3 regions of the Luteibacter sp. P1_D3 genome follow, and region 1 is predicted to be linked to each of the others. Evidence: predicted binding sites of a transcription regulator. Region 1 holds the regulator's gene; each other region holds the start of a gene.

Region 1 (6,375 bases):
TGAGATGGATGACCAGGCGGAGATACTTCGAGGGCTTCACCGCGGTATGGCCGAACATCTCGCGGATATTCAGTACGCCCAGACCACGTACCTCGAGCAGATCCTGGAGCAGGTCGGGGCAGGCGCCGTCGATCACGTCGGGCGCGATCAGGGTGAACTCGGTGGCGTCGTCGGCGACCAGGCGATGACCACGGCTGACCAGCTCCAGCGCCAACTCGCTCTTGCCCGAGCCGGGCTCACCGGTGATCAGCACGCCGATCGAAAACACCTCGAGGAACACCCCGTGCAGGGTGACTCTCGGCGCGAGCGTGCGCGCCAGGTGGTATTGCAGGTAGGTGAGCAACTCGTGGCCGCGGCGGGTGCTCTGCCACAGCGGGGTATCGGTTTCCTCGGCGACTTCGCGCAGATCCGAGGGGATCGCCTGGTCCTTGGTGACGATGAGCGCAGCCGGCTGGTAGGCGGCGATCTTGTGGATCGCCTCCCAGCGCTGGCGCGGCTCCAGGCCGTCGAGGAAGTTGAGTTCCTCGGTGCCGATGATCTGCACCTTGTTCGGGTAGATCACGTTCAGGTAACCGACCAGGGACGGGCGGCGACTCTGCTTGGTGTTGGGTTCGAGCACGCGCGATTCGCCGCGCATGCCGGCGGCCCAACGCAGCGCCATGCGCTCGTGTACTCCGTCGAAGAGTTGTCTGGCGGTCAGCCGGTCCACGCTGGATCCCTTGAAATGGCGAAGCCGGCGCGAGGGCGCCGGCTGGGGCTATTGTGCCATCAAGCGTGGACGGGGGTTCAGGGCGTGGCGACGCGCGCGTCGCGGCCCTCGGTGTTGTGGTGATCCTTGAGCTTTTCCTTGTGCTTTTTCAGCTGGTCGGCAAGCTTGGCGATCATGGCGTCGATGGCTTTGTAGAGGGCGTCCGGCTTCTTTTCGTCCTCGAGACGCGCCACGCCGTCGGCGTGAAGGCGGACGCCGGCGCAATGGAGGGTGCCGCCGGCCTTGTGCTCGTTCTTGTCGACGGAGAGGACCACGTCGAGCGCAGTGATGTTGTCGAAAAGGCGTTCGAAGCGGCCGATTTGCTGCTCCACGCGCTCGCGCAGGGCGGGGGTGGGATGGATGTGCTGGCCGCTGATCTGGATTTGCATGACGCCTCCTTCTTGCTGAGGGTGCCGCCTTGGTGGCGACGAGTGCGGAACGACGGAGTGCCGTTCCTCAAGCCTGAAATGATGTGACCGTGGACCTCCGTGAGGGTTCCCCGCGCCTCAACTGGCGCGGACACGTTCGCTGGAACTGGGGATGCGCAGGGCTTCCCGGTACTTGGCTACCGTACGGCGGGCTACCTGAATTCCGCGTCGATGGAGTTCCTCGGCCAGGGCCTGGTCGGACAGCGGGCGCCGCGCGTCCTCGCCCGTGATGAGCTTGCGGAGCATGGCCTGGATCGCGGTGGCCGAGGCGCTGCCACCGTCCTCCGTGGCCACGCCACTGGAGAAGAAGTGCTTCAGTTCGAAGGTACCGCGCGGCGTGTGCATGTACTTGCGCGTCGTGACCCGGGAAATGGTCGATTCGTGCATGCCGACTTCCTCGGCCACCTCGCGCAGCACCAGCGGATGCATGGCCTCCGGGCCGTAGTCGAGGAAGGCGCTCTGCCGGCGCACGATCACGTCGGCCACCTTGGTCAGCGTCTCGGCGCGCGACTGCAGGCTCTTCAGCAGCCAGCGGGCTTCCTGGAGCTGGCCCTTCATCCAGGTGGCGTCGTCGCCCCGCGCGCGGGCGATGAGGTTGCAGTAATGCTGGTTGAGGCCCAGCCGGGGCTGGGCGTCGGGGTTGAGGCTCACCTGCCAGCGGCCGTTTTCGCGGCGCGCGTAGACGTCGGGGGCGACGTATTCCACGGGCGTGGCGTCCAGGGCGGAGCCGGGGCGTGGATCCAGGCTGCGGATCAGGGTGGCCGCGGCGGCGACGTCGTCCTCGGCGGCCTTGAGCTTGCGGGCGATCTTGGCTGCGTCGTTGCGCGCCAGGAGCTCGAGCTCATCGGTGACAACGCGGATGGCCAGGTCGCGATGCGGCGTATCCAGGGCGAACTGCGACAGCTGGCAGAGCAGGCAGTCACGGAGGTCCAGGCTGGCGATGCCGGTGGGGTCGAAGCGTTGCACGCGTTGGCGCACGCGCTCGATCTCCTCGGCGCTGGCAAGCAGCTCGGCGGGCAGGGCGGCTTCGACTGCCTCGACGCCGTCACGGAGGTAACCATCTTCATCGAGCGCGTGGATGATCGCGGTAGCGATCGCGTGGTCACGCGGCGAGAACTGGGACAGGTTGAGCTGCCACTCGAGATGCTGCTGGAGGCTCTCCGGCGCGGCGTTCTGCGGCTCGAAGCCGTCCTCATCACCGCTGCCTGAGCGCGAAGGCGCACCGGCGTAGTCCCCGGCTTCGCCATGGAAGCGATCGTCGTCCCACTCGGGAGCGAGCTCTTCCGAGGGTGTCGCAGTCGATTCTTCCTCGGCCTTGGAGGTCTTGGCGGGCAGTTCATCGCGTGACGGGAAGTCGGGACCGTCGTAGTCGCCATCCTCGGGCAACTCGGCCTCGGCCTCGGCATCCTCGGCGAACTCGAGCAGGGGATTGCTTTCCGCGATCTGGCGGAGCTCGGCCTCGAGCTCCAGCTGCGACAACTGAAGCAGGCGGATGGCCTGCTGCAGCTGGGGCGTCAGCGTGAGCTGCTGATGCAGGCGAAACTGAAGTCCGGGTTTCATGCCTTGGATGCGTGAGGTGTCGAATCCATCGTAACCCCTTGCGACCTTTCCAAACCAGCATTCCGGTGAGTCAGGCCCACCGGCCGAATAGACTATGTATCAGATACGGAATTCACGGCCCAGGTATACCTCACGCACCTTCTCGTCGGCGAGGATGTGCTGGGGCGTACCCCGGGACAGGACTTCGCCGTCATTGAGGATATACGCGCGGTCGCAGATGCCGAGCGTCTCACGGACGTTGTGATCGGTGATCAGCACGCCGATGCCGCGTTCCTTCAGGTGGCGGACGATGCGCTGGATCTCGCCGACCGAAATCGGATCGACGCCGGCAAAAGGTTCGTCCAGCAGCATGTAGCGCGGCCGTGCGGCCAGTGCGCGGGCGATTTCCACGCGGCGACGCTCGCCGCCGGACAGGCTGATGCCCTTCTGTTCGGCGATATGGGCGATTTTCAGCTCGTCGAGCAGGCTTTCCAGCTCTTCTTCACGCTGCCGGGTGGTCATGTTGTCGCGCAGTTCGAGCACGGCCATGATGTTGTCGGACACGCTGAGGCGTCGGAACACCGAGGCTTCCTGGGGCAGGTAGCCGATGCCGAGCTTGGCGCGGGCGTGCATGGGCAGGCCGGTGATGTCCTGTTGATCGAGCTTGATCGAGCCGGCATCGGCCTGGATCAGGCCGACCACCATGTAGAAACAGGTGGTCTTGCCGGCGCCGTTGGGGCCGAGCAGGCCGACCACTTCGCCTTCCCGGATGGAGAAGGCGAAATCGCGGACTACCTGGCGCGCGCGAAAGCGCTTCTGCAGGCCTTGGGCTGAAAGCATCGGGTCAGGGCTTCTTCGGCTGGGGCGGCTTGGCGGCCGTCGGTGTGGCGGGTGTGGCGGGAGCCGCGCCCGGAGGCGGGTTCTTCGGCTGGAAGACCATGTGCACGGGCTGCGGGCCGTTGCTCTCGCCCGTCATCGTGCTGTTGGTCGTGTTGTAGGTGATCTTGTCGCCGTCGCTCTGGTTGAGCTTGCTCTTGTCGGCGCCATCCGTCTGCTTGTCGACATGCGCGTTGCCGGTGAGCACGGCGATGCCGTTGCCGCTGTTGGACGGGTCCTCCGGCTTGTAGTCGATGTTGCTGGCGTGCCCCCGCATCAGCAGGTCCTGGTCGTCCAGCTGCTGCACCGTTGCCGGGTTGCCGTCGATGATGACGCGGATGATCTGGTTGTCGGCGTCGAGATAGCCGGTCGCCTTGTCGCCGGTGATCTTCAGCGTGCCCTGGGTCAGCAGTACGTTGCCGGTCCAGATCACCTTGCCCGGCTGGGTGCTGTTCGCCTGCTGCTGGGTGCCGTCGAACGACTTCGAGGTGACGTTGGTCGGCTGTGTGCGATCGGACTGCTTGGCGACGGCGGGCATGCTCGTGGCGAATGCCACGCCGAGCACCGCAAGCAGGACCTTAGCGCTTGCGCGGCGGGTAGACGGTGTGGACTGCATCGAGGAGCTCCAAATGCTTGGTATCGAGATTGGCGCGCATGCCAACGCCATCCATTGTAGAGGCTCCCTGAACGATCCGGGCCGCCTCCGCCGTCTCCAGACGGTTCTCCTTCGGCCACGCGGTGACCTCGGAGGTATCGATGCTGGCCGGCGGGTTCTGCTCGAAGGCGATGCGGTCCATATGGACCTTGCCCTGCAGCTTGAGCAGACTGCCGTCCTTGTTCACCCAGCCGTATTCCGAATGCCCTTTCCAGGGCGGCGCCGTCAGGTCCTTGGTCGGTGGCAGGACGAAGTCGGGCGCGTTGATGTACAGCGACTCGTCGTCTTCGCGGCGCTCCAGGTGGGGCGCGATCAGCTTGAAGGCTGGCTGGCCGAAGTCGTTGTAGGAATCGAGATTGAAGTTGGTGAGCACGTAGCCCGAGCGCGGCGGTCCGACGAAGTCGTCGACCTTCTTCTCGGGGGCGACCCAGTAATAGAGCAGGACGCTGGCACCGAGCAGCGCGGCGAGCACGCCGGCGACCCCCGCGGCGCTGCGGTCCTTGAACAGGAGCATCAGGTTCACAACCAGCGATCCCGCTCGGCTTCGGCCTTGCCCTGGGCGGCGAGGATCAGGTCGGCCACCTCGCGGGCGGCACCGTAGCCACCGGACAGGCGGGTGCGGACGTGCGCGCGCTCGGCCACCCAGGGGTGGGCGTTGGCGACCGCCACGGCGAGTCCCGCGATGCCCATGGCAGCGAGATCGGGCAGGTCGTCGCCGACGAAGGCGGATTGCTCGGGCGTCAGGCGCAGGGCGTCCAGCAGCTCGGTGAGGCAGGCCCGCTTGTCTTTCTGGCCCTGGTAAACGTGTTGGATACCCAGTTCCTCCGCGCGCAACGACACCGGATGACTGATGCGGGCGGTGATGATGGCGACCTTGATGCCGTTTTCCTGCAGGCGCTTCAGGCCCAGGCCGTCGTGGACGTGGAAAACCTTGGTCTCGCGGCCGTCTTCGGCGTACCACAGGCGGCCGTCGGTGAGCGTCCCGTCCACGTCGAAAACGACCACGCGTACTCGGGCGGCGCGCTCGGCGACATCGGCGGGAATCTCGGTGTAATGCGTGTAGGGCATGGGCTTCTGGTGGCTGGGCGTCAGACGACGCGGGCGCGGAGCAGGTCGTGGATATTCAGTGCGCCGACCACACGCCCGTCGGCATCGGTGACCAGCAGCGCGTTGATCTGGTGTTTTTCCATCAGCTGCGCCGCTTCCACGGCAAGCTTGTCCGAGCCGATGGTCTTCGGCCCCCGGGTCATCAGCTGGGCGACGGTCGCGCTGCGCAGGTCGATGCCGTGGTCGTCGAGACAGCGGCGAAGGTCACCGTCGGTGAAGACGCCCAGCAGGACGCCATCGTCATCGACCACGGCGGTCATGCCCAGGTGCTTGCGGCTCATCTCGACGAGCGCTTCGCTGAGCGTGGCATCGCGGCGGACGCGAGGAACATCGTCCCCGGCATGCATGACATCGGCGATGTGCAGGAGCAGGCGGCGGCCAAGACTGCCGGCCGGATGCGAGCGCGCGAAGTCGTCGGAGGTGAAGCCACGGGCCTCGAGCAGGGCGACGGCGAGCGCATCGCCCATGACCAGGGCCGCCGTGGTGCTGGCGGTAGGGGCCAGGCCGTGCGGGCAGGCCTCGGAGCTCACGCTGCCATCGATATTGACGTCGGCCTGCCGGGCCAGTGACGACGTCGGGTTGCCCGTGATCGCGATCAGCCGAATGCCCTGGCGCTTGATCGCGGGAAGGATGAAGAGCAGTTCGTCAGTCTCGCCGGAGTAGGAGATTCCGAGCAGGATATCGTCCGGCTGGATCATGCCGAGATCGCCATGGCTGGCCTCGCCCGGGTGGACGAAGAACGACGGCGTACCCGTTGACGCCAGCGTGGCGGCGATCTTGCGCGCGATATGGCCGCTCTTGCCCATGCCGGAGACGACCACGCGGCCCTTGCAGGCCAGGATCATCCGGCAGGCCGCCACGAAGGAGGCGTCGACCTTCTCTTCCAGGGCGCGGATGGCCGCTGCCTCGGTGACGATCACGGTACGCGCACTACGGACGACGATATCGGCGTTCACGAGCGGGTGATCGAGAGGCGGTGCGGTGCGGGCATTCATGCGGCCTCGGGGGTCCGGGTTGGGGCG
Region 2 (6,375 bases), on a different contig from region 1:
CACGTCGGACGGGTTGACGTTGCTCGATTCGATCGTGCCGGAGACGACCCGGACATCGGCATCCGCCTGGGGCGTACTACCGTCTTTCATGTGCATGAGGCTGTCGCTGCCGTAGGTCAGCTGGTCGTTGCCCGGGTTGATGAGCTTGATCCGGTCGGTCGTGGCGATGGTGGACGGGGACTCGCCGAGCGGAACGACGGAAATCGTGCCGTCCGAACCGATCTTCACGCTGGAAGCCTGCGGGATGGTGATCGGACCGCCGCCGCCCACGACGGCATTACCACGCGCGTCCGTCAACAAACCGTCGGCGTTGATCCGCAGGTTGCCCGCGCGGGTATAGCCCTCGTTGCCGTCCGCACCCTGGACCGCGATCCAGCCGTCGCCCTGCACCGAGACATCCAGATCGTTGCCGGTCTGCATCTGCGCGCCGGCGGTCGTGTCCCAGCCGGTGCCCTGGGCCACGCCGTTGATGCGCGTCTGCATGCCGTCGCCCTGCACGGGCAGGCTCTGGAACGCCGACAACTCCGCCTTGAAGCCGGTGGTATTGGCGTTGGCGAGGTTGTGTGCCACTTCGTCCTGCGCGCGCATGATCTGCGTGGCGCCGGTCATCGCGACATATACGGAACGATCCATGACGGAACCCCTGTTCGACGGCGAAAACGGGCGTGCGCGGCCCGGAGGCCGCGCACGCGGTCACGCTTAGTTGCGGATGTTGATGATGGTCTGGGTCAACGTGTTGTCGGTCGAGATGACCTGGGCGTTGGCCTGGTAGTTACGCTGCGCCTTGATCATATTGACCAGCTGCGCGGTCAGGTCGGCCGTGTTGGACGCTTCGAGCGAACCGGACTGGATCGTTCCGAGGCCACCCGCGTTGGCCGTGCCGCGGATCGGCTGACCCGATTCCGACGACGGTGCCCAGTTGGTGTCATTGAGCTGGCGCAGGCCCTGGTCGTTGGCGAAGGTCGCGATGGCGAGCTGGCCGAGCGGCACGCTCGCGCCGTTGGAGTACTTCGCCGAGACCGTACCGTCCTTGGCCACGTCGATGTTGGAGAACGTGCCGGCGGCGTAGCCGTCGTTCGACACCGCGGTGGTCGACGAGCTGTCGCCGAACTGGGTGACCTTGGTCATGTCGATGCTGAGGTTCAGCGGCGTCGCGCCCGGGTTGGGCGAAACGGCGCCGAAGTTGAGCTTGCCGCCGGCGGGGGTGAGGATCGCACCGCCCGCACTGAAGGTCATCTGCTGCGCGGTACCGACCTGGGTACCGTCGACCGTCATATTGGCGCTCCATGTGTTCGGATTGGTCGCATCCTTCGTGTAGTACACGTTGACCGTGTGCGACGCGCCGAGGGAGTCATAGGCCTGGAACGTGGAGAGCGTGTTGTAGGTCTTGTCGTTGGTCGGATCGAACGCGCCGCCGGTCGGAGCCGTCGCGCTGGCGGCGAGGTTCGCCGTCAGGCCGATGTTGGTCGATGCCTTGGCGGGGCTCGAGCCCGTGGTCAGCTTCAGGTCGGCCAGGCTGCTGATGTCGAAGCCGCCATTGGCGGTCGGCGGATACACCTGCACGTTCTGGCCCGTTGCGTTGACGACATTGCCGTTGTCATCGGGATGGAAATTGCCGGCGCGGGTATACGAATAGCCTGAGCCGTCGCGCACCGTGAAGAAACCGGCGCCACTGATGGCGAAGTCGTAGGAGTTGCCCGTCTGCGTCGCGGCACCGTCGCTGAACTGCTGGGCGATGTTGGTCAGGCGCACGCCGCTGCCGGCGACCTGGGCGGAGAGATTGTTCCCGGCCGCCGAGTAGACCTGCGAGAACTCGGCGCGCGAGCCCTTGAAGCCGACGGTGTTGACGTTGGCGATGTTGTTCGCGGTGACTTCCAGGTCGGAAGACGCCGCGTTGATGCCGCTTAGGGCGATATCGAAAGGCATGGTGGGTTTTCCTTGCTGGAGTTACAGGATTTGCGCGATCTGACTGAGCAGGGCGCCGCCGTAGCCGGCTACCTGCACGTAGGTTCCGTCGGTACCGGAGGCACCGACGCCTTCCACCTTTCCGCGAGCGAAGGTATCGATCGCCGTGCCGCCGGAAGTGGCGGACATCTGGTAAACGCCGTCGGGCAGCTGCGTGCCGTCGTCGGACTTGCCGTCCCAGCTGAACTGGGCGAGGCCCGCGTCCGGCTGACCGAGGCTGATCGTGCGGACGACGTTGCCCGCCGTATCCTTGATCTGCACGTTGACGTAAGTACCCGAGGTACCCACGTTCACGGCGCCATTCATCGAGGAGTCCTCGAGCTTGCCGGCGGTCGACGGCACCAGCACTTCCTGGCCGACGAGCGCGGCGGCGCGTACGAACTGGTCACCGGTGAGGTTGGAGGCCAGTGAGTCGAAGGAGCTCTGCAACTCCTGGGTGGCGGCCACCTGCGAGAACTGCGCCATCTGGGCCACCATCTGCGTGGAATCCATCGGCTTGGTCGGATCCTGGTTGGTCATCTGGGTGACCATCAGCTTGAGGAAGTCAGACTGGTTCAGCGTCTGCTGCTGCAGCTGGCCAGTCGATGACGATGACGATGAAGACGAGGAACTGTTTCCGTTGACGGCGTCTACCATGAGGATTCCTTACTTGCCGAGGTCGAGCGTCTTCTGCATGAGCTGCTTGGCGCTGTTCATGACTTCGACGTTGTTCTGATAGGAGCGCGACGCGGAGATCATGTTGACCAGCTCGTCGACCGTATTGACGTTGCTTGAATAGACGTTGCCGTTGGCGTCGGCGAGTGGATTGGACGGCTCGTAACGCGCCTGGATCGGGGCCTGGCTCTCGGTGATGCCGAGCGTGCGCACGCCACCGTTTTCCATCTGCCCGTTMACCTGCTGCTGCACCGCCGAGAACAAGGGCTGTTTCGCGTGGTACGCGCCGGCTTCGCTGCTCGCCAGGCTGTCGGCGTTGGCCATGTTGCTGGCCGTGGTGTTGAGTCGGGCCGACTGGGCGGCCATGCCGGAACCGGCGACGTCGAAGATCTTGAGCAGGCTCATGAGCTGGATCCTGTGATAGCCATGCGCATCGCGTGAATCTGCGCGGTGATGAAGCTGAGCGAGGCCTGGTAATGGATGGCGTTGGCGGCGAACTGGGCCTGTTCGACCTGGGTATCGACCGTGTTGCCATCCATCGTGGGCTGGGTCTCGACGCGATACGCGAGCTTGTCGGCGTCGGCCGCGGCAAACGCCGGGTTGCCGCCGATGTGACCCGCCTCGGTGGCCGTCATCGACAGGCCGGGGCCATCGCTGGTCCCGCTGGCGGCGGTCATCGCCTTGCGAAAATCGAGGTCGCGCGCGAGAAAGCCCGGCGTGTCGGCATTGGCCAGGTTCGACGAAATGACTTCCGCACGGCGCTGCCACAGGCCGAGGGCCTGGGCGTGCATACCTAACAGCGGATCCGGTTTGTCGATCATGGGCGTGGCCCCCTCGTGAGCTTGGCCCGAAGGGTTGAGCAAGACGCGTGCCACGCGGGGGCCACATACACGAAACGGCGCCGCGGCGCCGTTTGCGATGAAGCGGGAGGACGTTTTCGGGGAGAGTGCCGGAAATCCGGCGCCACCCCCTGCCGCGTCAGCGACGGGTGACCGTCGCGATCGGCCGGAACGACGTCAGGCCGGCAGGAGGTCTAGCACGGCGGTGGCGAGGATGTCCGGCTGGAACTTGGCAATGAACTTGTCGGCGCCGACGCGGGCCACCATCGCCTCGTTGAAGACGCCGCTCAGCGAGCTGTGCAGGAGCACCTTCATGTGGCGCAGCTGGACGTCTTCCCGGATCGCGGTGGTCAGCGCGTAGCCGTCCATCAGCGGCATCTCGATATCGGAGACGACCAGGTCCACCCGCTCACCGACCGGCCCCATCGCCAGGGTGCGCAACGTGTCGAGTCCTTCCCGCCCATCCTTGGCGATCACGCATTCCAGGTCCATCTTGCGGAACAGGTCGACCAGCTGGGTGCGGGCGACCGCCGAATCGTCGACCACCAGGATCCGGCGGTTACCTGCCTGCTGCACGTGGGCCGCCTGCTGGACACGGTCGGAGAGCTGCACGAGCGGGGGCGAGACCGACGACAGCACCTGTTCGACATCCACGACGGCGAGCAGATCGCCGTCCAGCCGGGTCACCGCGTTGACGCGCGCGCCATAGCCGAGCGCGGCCGACGGCGCGGTCAGGTGGGCGCCATCCACGTGGACGATGCGGTCGACGTCCGAGACCAGGAATCCCTGCACGGAGAGGTTGAACTCGGTAACGATGAGATGCGCACCGTCGACGCTGGCCAGCGGCGGATAGCCCATGGCCGCGGCGAGATCGATAACCGGGATGGTGCTGCCGCGGTAGTCGAAACTGCCCGAGACCAGGGCATGCATGCTCGGCATCCGCTCCAGGCGCGGCCGGCGAAGCACTTCGCGAACCTTGAAGACGTTGATGCCGAACGCCTGGCGATCGCCCAGGCGAAACAGCAGCATGGCCACGCGATTGTGGCCCGCCAGGCGGGTAAAGGTATCCACGGTGTCGAGCAGCGGTCGGGCCATGACGTGCGAGGCATCTACAGAAGGTGTCGCCAACGGTATCGGCGGTGTTGGAGGTTTCTGTAGTCACGAGCATGGCACGCCGATTGCATGACTCAAGTCCTGACGCTCCCGACCGATTAAGTGGAGCGACCCTCCGACGAAAGCGAAATCATGACCCTCCTCTGGAGCCAGCACGTCCGCCTCCTCGCCCACGCCGCCTCCCAGGGCGATGCGGCGCGCGTTCGCGCCCTCTCCGCGCAGTACCCTGCCGCGGCCAGCGCCATGGGCGCCCTGCTCAAGCCAGCGGAGCCGCGCACCGCGCCGGCGACGACCATCCAGGCAATCGAGCAGCAAGGCATGGTCCTGACCAATGCACAGGCGCTCGGTGGCACCCTGCTGGAACTGGGCAAGGTGGTCGATGGCGCCCGCGATACCGCCGGACGTTTGACGGACGCCAGCGCCAGGATTTCGACGGCGCTCGATCAGGCCTACGCCGGCGCCGCCGGCATGGGCGACTCGGGCAGCCAGGGCCTCGCCACGGCCGGCGACCTCGATGGTCAGCTGCGCCTGTTGCGCAGCGCCCTTTCGGGCATGAGCCGCAACCACGCGCAGTTCTCCGAATACTTCACCGCGATCCGCAAACTGACCGCGACGGTGCAGGACATCGCCCACCAGACCAACCTCGTCGCACTGAACGCCGCGATCGAGGCGGCGCGCGCGGGTGAGGCGGGCCGCGGCTTCGCCGTGGTCGCCGACGAGGTCAAGCAGCTCGCCGAGAAGACCACCCAGGCCACCGCCGAGATCGATCAGACCACCGAGGCGGTCGGTCAGTTCGCCGGCCAGCTCGACGACGCCGTGCAGAACAGCCTGCGTCGCCTGGACCAGACCCAATCGGGTATCGCCGGCATGCAGACCTCGATGGGCCGCGTGGACGAAGCGGCTCGCGGGGCGCGCAGCAACATCGACGCAGCCCGCGAAGGCATGGGTGCGCTGCAGGGCCGCATCGCGGCCATCCAGGCGACCCAGGGAACACTCGGCCGGGTCACCAACGAAGCCCGTCGCCAGGCCGACGCCGCGGCGCGCGCTGCCGTGCTGGCCCACCGTCTGGGCCTGAGCCGCCTCGAAACCGAGGGCGACCTCGACGCCGCCAGCCTCAGCCAGATGATTCGTGAAGCCAGCCAGGGCCTTCGCTTCGCCGTGGAACTCGCCTCGCGCGACCCGGCCAGCCTCGACCGTCGCTGGCTCGACACCACGCCGCTCATGCGTTGCATCGACCAGTTCCGGCTGCGTCGGCCGGACAGCCCGACCGACGGCATCCGTGCCGCCGGCGAGCGCTTTTCGGTCCTCGCGTCGCACTACGCCATCACGTTGGGTGAAGGCCGTCATGCCGATGCCAGCCACATGGTCGCCGAGCTCAACAGGGAACTGGACGCGATCACCCAGGGCCTGTCCGCATCGCTGGCGGAACGCGCCGCGTGAGTTCATCGACCCTCGCCCGCGGCATCACCGCGACCGCCCTGCTCGTCCTGCCGCTATGCGCGCTGGCCGGGCAGTCGGTCGAGTCGGTGCGCGTGGCGGCGGTGACCTGGCTCCAGCAGAACCGCGCCCTTCCCGGCGCCCGTATGACCGCCGAGGCCGATCCGCTCGACAGCCGCCTGCGCCTGGCGGACTGCCCGAAGCCGCTCGAGTCGTCGCTTCCGGGCAACCGGCCGCTCGGTGCCCGGGCAAGCGTCGCCGTGCACTGCCCGGTCCCGGGCGGCTGGACCGTGCGCGTGCCGGTGCGGGTCAAAATGTTCTCCAACGTACTGGTCACGACCCGCCCGCTTGCGCGCGGCGACGGCAT
Region 3 (6,375 bases), on a different contig from region 1:
GCGTTTCGCGCGACACCGAGACGCCGAGATGCAGGACGTTGCCAGGGTCGTTTCGCGGCGTCCACGCCGCGCGTCCCGCAACCATGCGGCCGTCGAGATCACCCTGGAGGTTGCCGCCGTGGTAGTAACCCAACTGCACCAGGTATGCCTTGCGCGTCAGTGCCCAGTCGACACCGATACGGCGGTTCGCATAAACCGCTTGCATGGGCAGCGACGGCTCGAGGAACGACGTCGTTCCCGTACTGGTATTGCCTTCGAAGCCGACCGGCGTCTTCATGAAGCCGACGCGCAGCGCACCGTAGTCCTCGCCGAGAACGGCCCTGGTCTGCAGGCGAAAGAAGGTATCCAGCCAGGTGTGGGTCTGAAAGTCGAAGACGGCGGTCGCGTCGTAGACACCCTTCTTGCGAATGAAGAAGCCGAATTCCTTGCGCCGGTTCGTCTGTGCATTCTCGTAGAGGCCGTCGTCGTGTGAGAAGCGATCGACGTCGTACTGGTACTTCAAGGACAGGCCAAGATCCGTACCGTCGGCGAACACGTAGTGGGTCGGCCAGTTGCTGCGCCAGTCGTAATGATTGCCCGGTGCGTCGGTGGCGAACGCGAACACGGGCGCAATCAGCGCCAGGGCACTGAGGGCGATCTTCTTCATATGGTTGCCCCTCCCAGGGCTCAGCTGGCGGCACCAGCCGATGCATCAGGAAGGACTATAGCGTGACCTTGCGAATTCGTTAACTCTTGCGGAACAGGCGCAAAAAAAAGGGGCGCCGAAGCGCCCCTCTCTCCTCACCCCGAGTTGGGAACGCGATCAGATCGCGTAGTACATCTGGAACTCGAGCGGGTGCGTGCTCGCACGGTAGCGGGTCACTTCCTGCATTTTCAGCGCAATGTAGCCGTCGATGAAGTCGTCGGTGAAAACACCACCGGCCTTGAGGAACTCGCGATCCTTGTCGAGGGCGACAAGCGCCTCGTCCAGGCTGGCGCACACCTGCGGGATGTTCTTCTCTTCTTCCGGCGGCAGATCGTAGAGATCCTTGTCGGCCGGTGCGCCCGGGTCGATCTTGTTCAGGATGCCGTCCAGACCGGCCATCATCAGCACGGTGAAGGTCAGGTAGCCCGACTGCATCGGGTCCGGGAAGCGGATTTCGATGCGACGACCCTTCGGGCTCGACACGTACGGGATACGGCAGGAGGCCGAACGGTTGCGTGCCGAGTAAGCGAGCATCACCGGTGCTTCGAAGCCCGGAACCAGGCGCTTATAGCTGTTGGTGGTCGAGTTGGCGAAGGCATTGATCGCACGGGCATGCTTGAAGATGCCGCCGATGTACCACAGCGCCGTCTGCGACAGGCCACCGTAGAGGTCACCGGCGAACAGGTTCTCGCCGTTCTTCGACAGCGACTGGTGGACGTGCATGCCCGAACCGTTGTCGCCGACGATCGGCTTCGGCATGAAGGTCACGGTCTTGCCAGCCTGGTGGGCGACGTTCTTGATGACGTACTTCATCGTCATCAGTTCATCGGCCTTCTTCACCAGGGTGTTGAAGCGCGTACCGATTTCGCACTGGCCCGCGTTCGCGACTTCGTGGTGGTGCACTTCGACCACCTGGCCGAGCGACTCGAGCACCTTGCACATGTCGGCGCGCAGGTCGCCGAGGCTGTCCACCGGTGCGACCGGGAAGTAACCGCCCTTCACGCCCGGACGATGACCCGTATTGGTGCCGTCGTACTTGTAGCGCGACGACCACGCCGCTTCTTCGGAGCCGATCTCGTAGAACACGCGGCCCATGTCGTTCTGCCAGCGGACCGAATCGAAGATGAAGAACTCGGGCTCCGGACCGAAGAAGGCGGTGTCGGCGATGCCGGTCGACTTCAGGTAGGCCTCGGCGCGCTTGGCGATCGAGCGCGGGTCGCGGCCATACGCCTGCATGGTGCTCGGCTCGAGCACGTCGCAGTGCAGGATCAGCTGCTTGTGCGCGCTGAACGGATCCAGGTGGGCGGTTTCCGGATCCGGCATGAGGACCATGTCGGACTCATTGATGCCCTTCCAGCCGGCGATCGACGAACCGTCGAACATCTTGCCGTCTTCAAAGGTGCTCTCGTCGATGGCGTGAGCAGGAAAGGTCGTGTGATGGTGCTTGCCGAGGATGTCGGCGAAGCGGAAATCAACGAACTCGATTTCCTCGTCCTGGATCAGGTTCAGCACTTTCGAAGCGGCGGACATAAAAACCTCGGGTAGGTGGGCGGAGTCCATTTAGCAATCGCCATGCCAGCAGTACCGCCATCGACGGGGCCGCCAGGACCAAGCTTTCGCATCATAGAACGGCTGTGAGGCCGATGTGCAAATGCACCAAAGTGGTGCATTTGCACATCGCTTGCACCAGTCACTGGCCTGGAGGAAGTCCGGCCACCGGTCCCGCCAGGCGGCGACCCCTACGGCGTAATCCTCCCGAGGAACTCCTCCACCAGCGCCGCGCACATCGTCGGAGCCGTCAGCAGAAGCGCGTGGGGTCCATCCACATCCACGATTCGAGCCCCTGGCAGGATTGCCCGCATCGCCTCGGCTGCGGAGCGCGGCACGAGCCAGTCCCGCGTCGCGCGCAGGCACAACACGGGAACGTCGATGCCGGAAAACCGTGTTGGCCCGTCTGACCCAAGTACCGTGCGCAAACGTTCTTGCAGGGTCCGCGTGGTCAGTGCCCCGACCGATGCAATGAACTGCTTTCGGACATGGGCAGTCGGTCGCCACCCCAGCAGAGCAGGCGAGGCGATGGCGGCAACCCCCTGAGACATTCCGAGCAGACCGATGAGAGGTGACAGGTGGCGCGCCATCGGGCGGGGATTGCTCAGAAACGTGGCACACAGAACCAATCCGCGCAGGCCGGCAGGCCGTTCGGCGGCGAGGGTCGCCGCGAGCGGTCCACCGAACGACTCCCCGAGCAGGACGAAATCACCCGGCGGCAGTTGCTGCCGGATCCAGGCTGTGAGTTCCGGATACCCGGTCGCACCGCCTCGCGGGTAAGCGATCGCACGCGTGGAAATGCGGTTTCCCAGTGCTGCGATAAAGGGCTCGAAGAGTTTCGCCGTGCCATCCATCCCGGGAAGAAGCACCAGCTCAGTCATGCAATGCGACGCCCGGCCCGACGACGAAAACGAAGATGGCGGCAGTGAGCACGGCACCGACGATCCACCCCCATGAGGTTTGCCATGGCTCGGCACGAGTCGCCTCAGCCCTGGCAGGTTCCGTCAACGCCGGCACGAAAAGCAGACCGAGCATGCACCCGAAACCGCCGGTCACTCCCACCAGAAGGAAGAGTTTCGGCAGGGGATTCATTGCTGCACCCGCAGCGAGCAGCAAGCCGCCGGCAAGGTAAGCGGGCCAGGTCAGGCGAGGGAGGGTGTGCCGTCCGATGGAAACGGTATCCAGTCGCCTGGCGAGGGATACCGAAGCGAGACGAAGCGATACGTAGTACCCCGCCGCGCCCAGGCCGGCCATGCCAATACGCCAGGCGATGTGCGGCTCCCATCCGCCCATCACCACGGCCAGGTCGCCGAAGTCGAGCACCCCGGAGTACACGGCATAGCCGGTGCCATTGAGCAGGTTGATCGTCGCGAACAGCCAGAGAAAATACGACGCCGGGCCAAACGTGGTGAGACGTCGAAACCTCGCCATCGCGATCCCACCCAGGATGAGGTTCACCAGCGGACCCGCCAGGGCGACGACGCGACTGACCGCGCCCTGCGAGCTCAAACCGACCGTCGTCAGTTGGACAGGCGTGACGTCATCGAGGAACAGCATCGCTACGGCATGCCCCAGCACTTCGTGACACATGTCCATCGCGGCATAGGCGACGACGGCAAGGGATGCCGTCGTGGCGAGACCTCCCGTCGATCGCGTCATGGTGTCCATCCCTGCCCCGTGCCCATTTCGGCGGATTGTGTCGTATCACCTGCGCCGTGGCTACGGCTATGATCGCCGGGCAACGCAGACCATGACAGGGGATGGATATGGCAAGGCAGGGAAACCGACGCGTGCTGCTTTTGGGGGGATTGCTCCTGGCCGTCGCTGCGCTGGCGGCTGTGAAGAGCTGGCCAGCACCGGAAGTGACGTCGACAGGCGATCAGGCGGGACACGCTTTCACCGCGACACCGACCCTCGATGCGTTCATGGCGCAGGTACAGACCGCAGCGAAGATCGCCGATCCGGTCGAGCGCTGCTTAAACATGCCCGACCCGCCGGGTTCGCATTGGCATACGGACGGTGTCGCGGCCTATTGCCGATACCGACTCACCGAGATGAAGGAGATCGCGGGATTCCGCGCGCTCATCGCCGCCGGCAAGGGCGCCGAAGTCGACCGACTGCTTGCCGGGTATCTGCAGATGCAGATGCACGACCCCGGGTATCCGGCCATCTTTGACCAGGCGGTGAGCAGGGCCGGCTTTCATGACGCCGGTGCTGAAACGCGTGCCGCCATCGATGCATGGTTGCGCCAGCGACCGGACAGCGTCTTCGCTGTCGCCGCCAGTGGCATGCAATACCAGCAGGCCGCATTCGCCGCACGCGGCGCCGACTTCGCTTCGAAGACGAGTAGCGAACAGTGGCGCGAGGCGCGAAAGCTGGCTGAACTCGCGCGTCGGGATCTGGATCGCGCGGCGACGATGTCACCGGCCATCCCGACGATTTACGCGGACATGCTTCGCATGGGCGTGTTGACTGGCGATAGTCGTTACGCCATGGCCGCTATCGAACGTGGATTCGCGGTGCAACCGAACAACCTGCCCCTACGTCTGGACCAGGCCGACTTCACGGGCCGGAAGTGGGGCGGCAGCACCGCATGGGTCGCGCGACAAGCCGACGAAGCCGCCGTCGCCGCCAAGAACACGCCTCTGCTCTGGGTCGCCGCCGGCAATGCGCGCATCGAGGCTGCGACTGAGGGGCACCTCACGCGCCCCACGGACGGTCGCTTTCTGGCGTTGGCCGATGAAGTGGCCACGGCCTACAGCCTGAGTCAGCTTGCCGCTGACGCCAACCGCGCACGGAAGAGCGACGAGGCCTTCGTGCTCGCCGTGGAAGCGATACGGTTCGACAACGCGCAGGGCGACGCCCTCTATGTGTTGGGTTACCTCGCCACGCAAGGCTATTACCGTGAATGGGCCAAGGCCGAGCTGATCCGCGCGGCGAAGGAGCATCCGGACGACGTGGATGTCGCCGCTGACGCAGGTGTCGAGTTGCGCTACCTCGGTGAGCCTGCTTTGGCGGAGTCGTTGATGGTTTACGCCACCGAGCACGAGAGGGACGACTGGGTTCTCGCGATGCTTGGCGACTTTTACTCGCACGAGGGACACAACTACCCGAAGGCAGGCGCGATTGCCGACGAATTGATGCGGCGAGACCCTGGTAACGCCAACGGTTATGTCATTCGGGCATGCGTGGACAAGGACACGAACAGTCCGAACCGCTACCGCTCGGCCAGGGATTTCCTCGCACGCTTCGGCGACGATCCCAAGCAACAGGGTCCTGCCGCGGAGATACGTGCGTGGCTCGCGGCGCACCCGGAACCGTCGACGGGTTGAGCGCTAAGGCGAGGTGCCCCACGGCAGGGTTTGGCGGGCCCGCCCACATCGCTTACCCTGCATGCCCCACCACGGGCGTGCGTTACCTCGCGGCCGTCGAATGCTTCCCCAGGCTTCGTCGACCGGCGCCCCGCCATTGCGATCCCTGTCATGACCAAGAAAACCGAGAACGACACGCCGGATAGCGGCCGACGCCGCCTGTTGGGTGGCCTCGCCACGACGGGCGCCGTGCTCGCACTGGGCGGCGTGGCTGAGGTCGCCGCAGGCGATTCGAAAGCTCTTGCGCCAGCACCCGGCGGCAAGGCACTCGACGCGCTGCTGGAAAAGCACATCCAGCACGTCGTCGTGATCTACGCGGAGAACCGCAGTTTCAATAACCTGTTCGCCGAGTTCCCCGGTTTGCAGCAGCCCTTGAGCGCCGTGCCTGCGGAACGTTATCTGCAGCGCGATCGCGACGGCAAGCCGCTGACCACGCTGCCGCCGATCTGGGGCGGGCTCGTGCCACACCAGCAGGTGGTCGATCACAAGCCGTACAAAGTCGGCGAACAGGACATCACCGGCCTGCCCAATGCGCCCTGGGCCTTGCATACGGGTGACGGCACCCCGTTGCCGCACGGCCTGGTCACGCGCGATCTCGTGCATGCGTTCTATAACAACCAGCTGCAGATCAACGGTGGCAAGAACGACGGCTTCGTCGCCTGGGGCGACAACGGCGCGATGACCATGGGCCACTACGCGTCGGCACCGGTGCATCTTCGCTTGTGGCGCCTCGCCGAGCAGTACACGCTCTGCGACAACTTCTTCATGGGC

What was found. Region 1 encodes sigma-54, which starts transcription at its own class of promoters, with help from an activator protein. Its sites were predicted from a motif close to TGGCACGNGCNTTGC; they were not measured.
Region 2: the regulator sigma-54 is predicted to act here: its motif matches at 3,479-3,493, upstream of flgB (flagellar basal body rod protein FlgB).
Region 3: the regulator sigma-54 is predicted to act here: its motif matches at 2,249-2,263, upstream of glnA (type I glutamate--ammonia ligase).

What each region holds. Positions count from the first base shown of each region.
Region 1 is NZ_JBFUAT010000021.1:28,418-34,792, reverse strand. Features, by position in the region: gene hprK (HPr(Ser) kinase/phosphatase) at 1-709, opposite strand, end outside; gene hpf (ribosome hibernation-promoting factor, HPF/YfiA family) at 787-1,137, opposite strand; gene AC1DYM_RS14165 (RNA polymerase factor sigma-54) at 1,255-2,736, opposite strand; gene lptB (LPS export ABC transporter ATP-binding protein) at 2,836-3,555, opposite strand; gene lptA (lipopolysaccharide transport periplasmic protein LptA) at 3,560-4,207, opposite strand; gene lptC (LPS export ABC transporter periplasmic protein LptC) at 4,170-4,760, opposite strand; gene AC1DYM_RS14145 (KdsC family phosphatase) at 4,766-5,314, opposite strand; gene AC1DYM_RS14140 (KpsF/GutQ family sugar-phosphate isomerase) at 5,335-6,348, opposite strand.
Region 2 is NZ_JBFUAT010000001.1:294,862-301,236, forward strand. Features, by position in the region: gene flgF (flagellar basal-body rod protein FlgF) at 1-633, opposite strand, end outside; gene flgE (flagellar hook protein FlgE) at 700-1,926, opposite strand; gene AC1DYM_RS01385 (flagellar hook assembly protein FlgD) at 1,948-2,601, opposite strand; gene flgC (flagellar basal body rod protein FlgC) at 2,611-3,024, opposite strand; gene flgB (flagellar basal body rod protein FlgB) at 3,021-3,440, opposite strand; gene AC1DYM_RS01400 (chemotaxis protein) at 3,636-4,553, opposite strand; gene AC1DYM_RS01405 (methyl-accepting chemotaxis protein) at 4,704-6,011, shown strand; gene flgA (flagellar basal body P-ring formation chaperone FlgA) at 6,008-6,375, shown strand, end outside.
Region 3 is NZ_JBFUAT010000063.1:3,247-9,621, forward strand. Features, by position in the region: gene AC1DYM_RS22240 (OprO/OprP family phosphate-selective porin) at 1-646, opposite strand, end outside; gene glnA (type I glutamate--ammonia ligase) at 803-2,215, opposite strand; gene AC1DYM_RS22250 (alpha/beta fold hydrolase) at 2,425-3,114, opposite strand; gene AC1DYM_RS22255 (hypothetical protein) at 3,107-3,892, opposite strand; gene AC1DYM_RS22260 (DUF4034 domain-containing protein) at 4,024-5,565, shown strand; gene acpA (acid phosphatase) at 5,716-6,375, shown strand, end outside.